2 regions of the Clostridium gelidum genome follow, and region 1 is predicted to be linked to the other one. Evidence: riboswitches for the same ligand, from Rfam matches in the RefSeq annotation. Region 1 holds a riboswitch; the other holds the start of a gene.
The links. A riboswitch is a leader RNA that binds a small molecule or an ion and turns the genes downstream of it on or off. The one in region 1 is predicted to bind lysine.
Positions count from the first base shown of each region.

Region 2: linked by a shared signal. The riboswitch ahead of psyc5s11_RS06355 (amino acid permease) and the one ahead of lysA (diaminopimelate decarboxylase) in region 1 are both predicted to bind lysine.

Region 1 is NZ_AP024849.1:5,584,716-5,590,813, forward strand. Features, by position in the region: gene ftsH (ATP-dependent zinc metalloprotease FtsH) at 1-617, opposite strand, end outside; gene psyc5s11_RS25605 (DUF3006 domain-containing protein) at 679-900, opposite strand; gene lepB (signal peptidase I) at 927-1,586, opposite strand; gene lepB (signal peptidase I) at 1,714-2,247, opposite strand; gene lysA (diaminopimelate decarboxylase) at 2,590-3,885, opposite strand; lysine riboswitch at 4,150-4,319, opposite strand; gene psyc5s11_RS25625 (beta/alpha barrel domain-containing protein) at 4,499-5,173, opposite strand; gene psyc5s11_RS25630 (DUF1700 domain-containing protein) at 5,942-6,098, shown strand, end outside.
Region 2 is NZ_AP024849.1:1,411,543-1,417,640, forward strand. Features, by position in the region: gene psyc5s11_RS06345 (Nramp family divalent metal transporter) at 1-316, shown strand, start outside; gene psyc5s11_RS06350 (APC family permease) at 992-2,830, shown strand; gene psyc5s11_RS06355 (amino acid permease) at 2,935-4,365, opposite strand; lysine riboswitch at 4,519-4,693, opposite strand; gene psyc5s11_RS06360 (transporter substrate-binding domain-containing protein) at 5,010-5,843, shown strand; gene psyc5s11_RS06365 (amino acid ABC transporter permease) at 5,960-6,098, shown strand, end outside.

The DNA of each region.
Region 1 (6,098 bases):
TACTTAGTTGGCGCATTTAAGAAATCAATAACTTCTTTTAATGAGTCCTTAGCTTCTTCTTGCCCTGCTACATCATCAAAAGTTACTTTTATATCGCTTTCTACGTAAATCTTAGCGTTATTCTTGCCGATGCCCATGACACCGCCTCCGCCTCCGCCCATTTTAGAAAACAAGAACTTCCACATGAAAAATAGAAGTATCATAGGTAATATCCAAGTAAGTGCAAAATTCATAATTGGAGTTTGCTTAGGATTTTCACGATAAAAGTCAATGTTTGCATCCTTTAAAGCTAGAATTAAACTTTGATCATTCATATTCCCTGTATATAAAGTTTTTCCTTTATATTCTCCATTATTTTCACTAGGTGTTATAACTAAATCATCACTTGTTATAACAACTTTTGAAATTTCTTTATCACTTAGTAATTTTGAAAATTCATTGTATGTAATTCTTTGAGTTGTCGTTGAATCTTTTGCATAATTAAATGCCATTACAAATGCAAAAGCTATTAGAAAGTAAGTAATCGCCATGGTCATAGAATTTTTATTATTCTTTTTATTATTTCCATTTTTATTATTTCCATTTTTATTATTTCCATTTTTATTATTATTCTGCATCTAATCACCTTTCCTTAACATTATTTATTTTCTTTATCTTTAGTCATATTCATATGCAGTATTACTCTTCCCACATATTTTTCATACTGTCATTTATCTGCTTTTTTCTATTTAACGTAAACTTTTTGTCTATTTCAAAGTATTCACCCTTCTTAATTAAAATATCTCCTTCATTGAAATTACTCTCAATATTTTCAATACATATCTTATACATATCTCCATTTTCCTTTTCAACAATAACATAGTTTCCTTCAACTCTATCTATTATATACTTTTCCTCCATTTAATCCCCTCTTTTCATAATACACATTAATTTAAACTACCGAAGTCTTTAAATGGATAAAATTTAATTCTAGCTCTTCCTTGTATATTGGAAGCATCTATAAATGGATTAATCCATTTTCTGGCATCATATGAACGGCTTCTATTATCTCCTAAAAAGAAGAATTTATTATCTGGCACATTAAAATCCCCATCATAACTTTCATTATTTTTTACATAATCTTCTTTAATATCTTCTCCATTTACATTGACAATACCATCATGTATTTTAATATGATCTCCAGGAAGTCCTATTGCTCTTTTTATAAGCACCTCATTAAGCTCCTCTGAAAAAAATACAATTATATCTCCTCTTTTAATTTTATCAGTATCATACACTCTCGTTACCATTAATTTATCACCAATATTTAAAGTTGGAACCATTGATTCACTTGGTATATAAACATTATAAACTAAAAACTTATTTATTAGTAATGCTATTCCTATGGCAGCTATTATTGGAATTATCCATTCACTGAAAAAGCTACCTTTTGATAGAAAACTTGCTATGAATCCCTTTTTTGATAAGTTTTCTTCTTTATCCTCTATTATATTTTCTGATTTTGAATAATAAATATTGGTTAGATCAGAGCTATTTTCTGAGCTATCTATATCTTTTGATTCCATCATCTCATCTTCTTCTCTCATTTAACGTTCTCCCTTTTTATTAAACTGCTCTTATAGTTTCAATCATATATACATTTAAATTAACATTAATATATCATTGTAATACTATTTGCACTTATAATCAATATTCATTTTTCAATTATTGCTATTACTTTAATATTTCAAAATCTTTTATTGGATAATATTTTATTCTAGCCTTGCCTTCTATATCAGATTCATCAACATAAGGACCTTTTTTCCAATGTCTTGAATCATCAGAATTTGCTCTATTATCTCCTAAAAAGAAGTATTTTCCTTGTGGTACTTGAAATGTACCATCATATCTTTCATTATTTTTCACATAATCCTCTTTAAGCTGTTCTCCATTTCTAAAGACAACTCCATTTTTAATTTCTATTTTATCTCCGGGAAGTCCAATTAATCTTTTTATTAAAATATCACCTTTAAATTCATCATTTTTAAATAGTACAATATCCCCTTCCTTTAAATTACCAGCATTATGTACTCTTGTTACAATCAATCTATCTTTAACTTCTAAGGTTGGAATCATAGATCCACTTTTAATCCAAACCCCATAACCCACAAACTTCCAAATTAAAAGTGCTACAACAGCAACAACTGCTATATCTATTATCCATTCTTTTATTGTTGACTTCTTTTTAATCTTTTTATCTTCTGTCATTTGATTTTTAGCATTTTCTGTCACACCACTTTGCCTCCACGTTTTATATTTTATGGTTATATATTCCATTAACATGTTATGATTAGGTTTCTCTTTAAGTCTTGGTTGAGTTTTTTTTATAGGTGTTTATTTTTCGATACTGTTTTAGTATACCATAATTTATTGTTTTAAATATTTACAAGTTGTAAACTTTTATATCTTTTTATTATATCTACATTTTATAATTCCACAGATATTAAAATATGCACTAATTTTAAAAATTAGTGCATATCATCCTTATTACATGTAAAATTTTCTAAAATACCCATTTTTTAAATATAGTACCTTTAAAACAACATGACTCTAGATTAAATCATTCTTTAATAAATCTTCATAAGATTCTCTTCTACAGATTAATCTTGCTTCATTATCTTTAACCATAACCACTGCTGGCTTTGGTATTCTATTGTAATTGCTTGCCATAGAATAACCATAAGCACCTGTAGTCATTATAGCCAAAATATCTCCACTTTTAACTTCTGGGAGCTTAATATCTTCTAATAATATATCTCCTGATTCACAACATTTCCCTGCTACAGTTACAGTCTCTTCTAAATCACCTGCAATTCTGTTTGCAATAATACCTTCATATTGTGCATTATAAAGAGCTGGTCTAATATTGTCAGTCATCCCACCATCTACTGAAACATATTTCCTGACAGTTGGAATTTCTTTAACTGCACCTATAGTATATAAAGTAATTCCCGCATTAGCTACAATACTTCTTCCTGGTTCTATTGTGAGAATTGGTCTTTCTTGACCAGTTCGGATGCAAACCTCATCAACTTTATTAATTATTGTCTTGCAATATTCTTCAGTTGTTCTTGGTTCATCCGAGCTAGTATAATATATCCCAAAGCCACCACCGAAATCTACTTCTTTAATCAAATAGCCAAAATTTTCTTTAGTTTTTCTTACAAGCTCTAACATTATCTCTACAGCATCCTCATATGGTTCCAAGTCAAAAATTTGTGAACCTATATGACAATGTATTCCTGCAAGGTTTATATTGTCTAAACTTATAGCCTTCTTAATAGCATCTTCTATAACAGTTTCAACTGGTGCAAAACCAAATTTTGAATCTATTTGTCCTGTCTTTATATAATCATGTGTATGTGCTTCGATTCCTGGTGTTATTCTCAAATAAATATTTTGAACTTTATTATATTCCTTAGCTATGTCATTTAATGCATCAATTTCATAATAATTATCTACAACAAAATTTCCTACGCCTAATTTTACTCCTAGCTCTATTTCATCTAAAGTTTTATTATTTCCATGAAACATTACTTTTTCAAGTGGAAATCCTGCAATATGCGCAGTATATAATTCTCCACCAGACACAACATCTAAACACATATTTTCTTCTTTTAATAATTTGCACATTTGAATAGTCAAAAATGCTTTTCCAGCAAAGGCTACTCTATTATTATTTTCTTCACATTTAAAATACTTTCTATAATCAGTGCAGTATTCTCTTATTAAAGCTTCATCGAATACATATAACGGACTTCCATATTCCTTTACTAAATCCTTGGCACTAACCCCACCAATTACTAATTGATTATCTTGTGCTTTCATCGTTCCAAATAATTTCATTTCGTTAACCCCCAAATTAAATTCAATTGACAATGTACAATTTACAGTTGACAATTGTCTATTGTAAATTTCAAAAAAATAAACGCCACAGAAAATATCTGTGACGAGTGGTCGCTTATGCTAATTTGTATGCTCAATATTTTCATTAATTATCAATTTATCAAAAATGAATTGTTATATGGATTTTAATTTATATACTAACAAAATCATCCTTCTTTATTTCTAAATTGCTAACTGTTAACTGTTCATTGTTAACTGAAAAAGGCACCTTGTAGCTCAACACTTTTCGTGACAGTTATTCACATATTCTATGAATATCCAGAAATAAATTACCGTATATTAATTCATTTCTTCGGCTATAATACCTTTGTGTATAAATCATTGCCTACCGACTCCTTATACCTACTCTTTATTACAGCACCTCTACCCCAGGTCATGTTATATTCTCGTAATATTCTAAAATTCTATTCCTTGAAACTTATAATAGTTACTATTATATTATTAAACTATTAAAAATATGATACCATATTTTTTCCTTAAATCAACACTTTTTTTAAATTAAATGAAACTCGATTCGCATTCGTTCACTGAGCACGCGATTCTCACTTATCTTTTATTCACTTCTATATTTATCCATGAGGCTTCCCATAATACTTGCTGAAGTTGGTGGTGTAAAAGTTATGGCATTAGCTCCGGCTTGAATTGTATCATAAATTGACTCTTCACTTGGTCCACCAGTAGCTATTATAGGAAACTCTGGAAACCTATTTCTAATATTTCTGACTATATTAACTGTTTCTTTGCCACCTGAAACATTTAATATAGTTGCTCCAGCTTCGATTCTTTTAGCAATATCTTCATCTTCTGAAATAACAGTTACTATAACTGGTATATCTATAGTCGCTCTAATTTTTTTAACAATTTCATTAGTTGTAGGCGCATTTACTACTACTCCCATAGCACCTTTAAACTCAGCATCCATAGCTAAATTCACAACCCTTTTACCTTGCGTTATTCCTCCACCAACACCACAAAAAACAGGAACATCTGCTGCCATAATAAGAGCTTGTGTTATTAGAGGTTGTGGTGTAAATGGATACACTGCTATAATAGCATCTGCATTACTATTTCTTATTAATGCAACATCCGTGCTGAATAATAATGACTTTATTCTTTTTCCAAAAATCGTAATTCCGCCACAATTTCTTATGACTGCTGGAACCTCTATCACATGATTTCTAAGTGTACCTTTTATTTGAGGAATAAATTTCGCCTCTTTACTTACCATAATTCTTATCCCCTCCTCATTATTTATTTTGAATATGTTTAATTTGGCTTACTAAACTTTCATAATTACATTTTACTATATAATAATTTTCTTTAATTGTGAACACTTTTGTTATTTTTTAAATCATTAATACAATATATTATACTCCTTTATATTCTTTCTTAAAGTTAATTTTTATCTTTAAAACTTATCCACAATATCCACAGTATTTATCCACAAAAGTGTGGATATTGTTTATAATTATTACTTTCCATCTAATGCACTTAACAACATTTATTTAAAACAGTCACTATGAAAATAACTTTTATAGTGAGGTTAACTCATATTCACGAGTTAACCAAGTTTGAGGACCCAAATCAAAGGAAACTTGACTCACATTTGTTCGCTGGAGAAGTTCAAAGAGCAAGATTACTTATAACTTATCCACAATCATTATATAGTTATCAACATCATGACTAATCGTTGTAACTTACTAGCTTAATCCCCCATATTTATAGACATACATGCAGTACTTATCCACATACTTATTCACAGTGCTTGTACAATTCCCATTTTTTATTTATATCAGACCTTAAGAATTTCTTAATACTTTATTATTTTACCATATAATACCTTAATAAAATATTAAACTGTGTCCTAATATATTGTACTATGCCCTTTCATACCATATACTTTTAATCGAGAAATATTTTTTAATAAATATAATCATTAAACATGAAATCTAGCTTATTCAATATATACCATAAAAATTAAAGGGGGCATATTTTAATGAACCAAAATGAATTTTTCAATGTTTTAATGGATGGTTTAAAAGACTTTCCCGAAATAAAATTACAAGATATTATTTCCTATTATGAAAATAACTTTAGGGTTGGATTAGCTTCTGGAAAAACAGAACAAGAAATACTAAGGCAATTAGGTGATC
Region 2 (6,098 bases), 1.9 Mb from region 1:
CGGATCAATATTTGCGGGATTATTTGCTGAAGAATATGATATAAATAATAAACATAGTAAAATAGGTGTTTTAATTACTATTTTATTTGCTTTATTAATAATATTTTTTATTGATAATCCATTTAATGGGCTAATATATTCTCAAATGTTATTAAGTGTACAACTTCCTATAACTATCTTTAGCCAATTATATTTAACATCATCAGAAAAAGTTATGGGACAATACAAAAATACACTAACAGAAAATATTATACTTTGGATTATTGGTGGTATTGTTGCAGTATTAAATATTATGTTATTAATAAGCATTCTTTAGAGTATATATTGTAATTAGTTTTCTACAATTTCAGTACTAATTATTAAAAAAATCACGTAGGATTTTATCCTAAATGGGTCACAGACTACCTATAAAGAGCATAAATTGTACATTGTTAATTGCAATATATATAAGTGTTAAAGAAGCAAATGAAAAACTTGTTTTGAAATAAGGCACATGAAAATAAATAACAAGTCCAAAGTTGCCATGAATATTTTTCATCAAGCAAGGAGACGAATTACCCTTATAGTGGGACTATTAGGGCAATTTGCCGACGTAGCATGATGGAAAATAAGCTGGCAAATGGACTTGTTATTTTTTTGATTGTGCCTAATATAAATAAAACCTTTATGCATAATTTAAAGTTGTAATATGCATAAAGGTTTTTTGATTATGATTAATTTAAAAATAAAAGAAATTATATAGATTATGTTCAAATTTTAATTTAAATAGTTATAAAAATATGATAAAGAAAAATGTCGAAAAATAAATTTATATGAAAAATAAATGAAAACGATTAATAGAAAATAAACATATTTACATTAGATATCAATGGATATATAATCTGTATTGTTGTAATCACATACAATAGAAGGTGATTATAAACCTTTAAGATATTTGCATATATTAATGAATAAAGATTAATTGTTTTTAAAACAATATGGAGGAATAAATATGTTTAAAAAAATTCAATCACTATTGATTGGAAGGGCTCTTAAGACAACAGAATTAGCTGGCGAAAAATTTAATGTTCTTTGGGGCTTGCCAATATTATCAAGTGATGCTATTTCTTCCGTAGCTTATGCTAGTGAAGAAATATTATTAGTACTTGTACCTGCAATTGGAATGCGTGCATATGGATCAATGATCGAGATCGCAATTGCAATTTCAGTGTTATTATTTATACTCGTATTTTCATATAAACAAATAATTGATTCTTATCCTCATGGTGGAGGATCATATATTGTTGCTAGCGATAATATAGGTAAATTACCAGGACTAGTAGCAGCAGCATCTTTAATGATAGACTATGTTTTAACTGTTGCAGTTAGTACTTGCGCAGGAGCAGCAGCAATAACATCAGCAATTCCAGTACTTTTACCACATAAAGCGTTAATAGCTATTTTAGTAATAGGGTTGATAACACTCGGAAACTTAAGAGGTACAAAAGACTCAGCTAAGTTATTTGGAATACCAACATATTTATTTATATTATCTATAATAATAATGATAGTAACAGGAATTTTTAAGGTTTTAGTTTTAAAAGTAACTCCAGTAGAGTTGTATCAATTAAATGACTCTACACAGGATTTGACTATATTGTTATTTTTGAAAGCTTTTTCTTCAGGATGTACAGCATTAACTGGTATTGAAGCAGTAAGTGATGGAATTCCTAATTTTAAAAATCCAGCTCAAAAAAATGCTAAAACAGTATTGGTTTTGTTAGCATGTATTGTCTTTGTAATATTTGGCGGAATATCATACTTATCAACAATGTATACAGCAATACCTGGTAAGGATATTACAGTAATAGCACAAATAGCTATTCAAGTTTTTGGACAAAATAGTTTAATGTTTTTTGCTGTACAAGCTACAACTGCTATTATTCTTACTCTTGCAGCAAATACAGCATTTTCAGATTTACCTTTGTTATTATCAATACTCGCAAAAGATGGATATGTACCAAGACAACTTAGCACTAGAGGAACTAGATTAAGTTTTTCAAATGGTATAGTATTATTATTTTTAGCAGCATCATTATTGGTATATATGGTTAATGGTAGTACACATCTGTTATTATCACTATATGCAGTAGGTGTTTTCTTATCATTTACATTGTCTCAATTTGGAATGTTTAAGAAATGGACAAAAAGTAAAGAAGGAAATTGGAAACATAAGGCTTTTATAAATGGTTTAGGAGCAACTGTTACAGCAGCAACATGTATAATAATAGGAGTAGAGAAATTTACACATGGAGCATGGATTGTACTTATATGTATACCACTACTTGTAACAGCAATGCTAAGAATTAGAAAGCATTATACTAAAGTAAGAGAAAATTTAGTGATAGATGTAGAAGTAGAAGGTTTAATTGTAAGAGAAGCTATAACTAAACATGTTATTGTACCAGTACAAACAATAAATAAATCTTTTATAAAGACGTTAAATTATGCTTTGACAATTGGCGATAATATAGAAGTTTATCATGTGAGCACAGATGAGGAACAAACAAAGAAATTAATAGAAAAGTTTGCAACACTTAAAATTGCTGCACATCTTATAATTGAAAATGCACCTTATAGAAATGTTAATGAAAAATTAGTTTCTTATGTAGATGAAAAACATAAACAATTAAAAACACATGAAGTAATTACAATAGTTATGCCTCAATTCATTATACATAAATGGTGGCATCAAGTTCTTCACAATCAAACATCTGTATTTTTAAGAAGATCTATATTGAAAATGAGAAATGTAATAATAATAACTGTACCTTATATAATTAATGAATAATTTATAGAAAATAGTTAAAATAAGAGTATCAAGGACGATTAGAAAATCATTTCTTAATACTCTTATTTTTAATTATCTAAAAATATATTTTTTATGTACTTTATCTATATATTATTTTCAGAGAAAACTAAATCAACATCATCTAAAGGAACAACTTTAGTTTTATGTTTAATTTTATAACCGACATATAATCCAATGAATAATGGAATTCCTATATAAGAAGCAATTAAACCTTGCCAATCAATTCCATCAGGTTTTATGCATGAGTATCCTTGACCTATTATTATTATTAAACACATTAATAATGCTAGTATAGGTCCAAATGGATAGAATAGAGCTTTGTATTTTAAATCTTTTAAATTTTTACCTTGATAAATAAATGCTTTTCTAAATCTATAGTGACATAATGCTATACCTACCCAAGCTATAAATCCAGCAAGACCAGATGCAGCAATTAGCCAAACGTAAACTGTACTTTCTGCAAACATACCAGTTAAAAAGCAAGCTGAAGCAATTATAGTAGTTGCAATTACAGCATTTACAGGTACACCTCTTTTATTAGTTTTAGCAAACATTTGAGGAGCCATACCTTCTTTAGCCATTGAAAATAACATTCTGCTTGATGCATACATACCAGAGTTACCAGCAGATAATACAGAAGTTAATATAATTGCATTCATCAATGATGCAGCACCTGCTATTCCAGCTCTTTCAAATACCATTGTAAATGGACTTGTTGAAACGCCGGCTTCTGTAAATGGTATTATAGCACCTAAGACAATTATTGTACCTAAGTAAAATATTATTATTCTCCAAAATATTGATTTTATAGCTTTTGGTATAGTTTTTTCGGGATTTTCGCTTTCACCAGCAGCAACTCCTATAAGTTCAGTTCCTTGAAATGAGAAACCGGCAATTAAAAATATAGCAAATATAGATTTAATACCTCCATGAAATGGTCCATCAGCTATAAAGTAGTTATGAAATCCTACACTGCTCCCACCCATTATACCTAAAATCATTAAAACACCTATTGCTAAAAATACAAGAACTGTAACTACTTTAATTCCAGCAAACCAGTATTCTGTTTCGCCATATGCTTTTGAAGATAAGACATTTAAACCTACTATTATTATTAAAAATATTATACTCCAGAAGAATCCATTCACGTTAGGGAACCAATACTTCATAATTAAAGAACCTGCAACCATTTCAGCTGCTATTGTTATAGCCCAGTTATACCAATAATTCCAACCAAGAGCAAATCCAAGAGCTGGATCAATAAATTTATTAGCATATGTACTGAAAGAACCAGAGATTGGCATATAAGTTGCCATTTCCCCCAAACTAGTTATTAAAAAGTACACCATAATACCTACTAATGTATAAGCTACTAATGCACCTCCAGGTCCAGCTTGATTTAGGGTATCACCCATTGCAAGAAATATACCTGTACCAATTGAACCACCTAAAGCTATCATGTTTAAGTGTCTTGCTTTTAAACCTCTTTTTAATTCGTTGTTTTGTTCATCCATTGCGTTTACTCTCCTTATGATATTAGAATACATAAGCAAGCAACTAAGATAATGAATAAAGATTTACACAATAAAAAAATGCCATGAAAGCATATTCATGACATAAATACGAAGTTGCATATTGAAATAATATAAAAAATCGCATATATTTCCATTGAAAATAGCTCTCCACAAATTGAATTGTGACAGTTATATGCATATTTTACATAAAACCAGTAAATAATATTAAAGCAATTTATTATTTACTTCGGCGAAAGTTCCTTTCATATTAATTGGTTATGCTTAAATCCATAATATTACTCTTAAATTTCGCGCCTCTATCTTAGTTATCTACCTATTAAATTATATCTAATTATCTAATAAAATTAAAAATAAGTCAATATTTTTAATATTTTATATTAAAAATTAAAATTTGATATATTTATACTCTTAATATAGGTGCTGTTTTGTTGGGGAATTATCAATAATTTAAAAAAAGAAATGATAAAACGTTTATAAAACAAATGAAAAGTTTTGTAATTGACAATAATATATGCTGAGGGTATAATTCAGTATATAAATAATTGTTATTGACAATGGCGTCAACTTTAGTAAGGAAAGTTGGCTTATTTTTTTAGCAATAAGAATTTAAGGGGGACTAAGTTATGAAAAGATTAAAAAACATAATTGCAGTGGCTTTATGTGTTGCAACTATTGGTGTATTAAGTGGTTGTGGTTCAAAAAGCGGAGGGGATGATAAAGTGTTACGCGTAGGCACAGAAGGGGCATCTGCACCATTTAATTGGACGCAAACTGATAATTCAAACAATGCAATTCAGATTAATGGTGGCAATGAATATGCAAACGGGTATGATTTAATGATTGCTCAAAAGGTTGCAGATAAAATTGGATATAAACTAGAAGTACATAAAATGGACTTTGATGGATTAATTCCAGGTGTAACTTCTGGAAAAATTGATGTTGCAATTGCACAAATGAGTATTACAAAAGAGCGTATGCAAAGTGTAGATTTTTCAGATCCATATTACAAAGCTAGTATAGTAGCACTTACTAAGAAGGGGACTCCTTATGAGAATGCTAAAAGTGTTGCTGATTTAAAGGGCGCTATTTGCTCGTCTCAGTTAAGTACAGTTTGGTATGATATGTTAAAGCAAATTCCAGATGCTAATATTAAACCAGCTATGGATACTGTACCTTCTTTAATAGTTGCACTTTCATCTGGTAAAGTAAATGTTGTTACAATGGATAAACCAACAGCTATGGCAGCAGTTCATTCAAATCCAGATTTAGTTATGATAAATCCTGAAGGAGATAAGGGATTTAAGGCTTCTGATGAAGATGTAAATATTGGTATTGCTCTTAAAAAAGGAAATAAAGAATTAACTGATAAGATTAATAAAGCAATTTCAGAAATTTCAGAAGAAGATCGTAATAAGATGATGGAAGAGGCTATTAAAGTGCAACCATTATCAAAATAGTAATAAGGAGGTTTGTATTATAAACCTCCTTATTTTAAGGCACAATAAAAAAGTCAGTATACTAGTATATTGTCTTTGCAGTGATTAAAATATATTTTTTGTGAGGTGGAAAAGATATGACATCAAATGCGCCAGTTGGATTTTTTCAATGGGTATGGTTTATTTTACAACATTATGGAAATCTATTTATACAAGGAGCATTTTATACACTTTTAATTGCAATAGTTGGTACAATAGTTGGATGTATTATAGGAT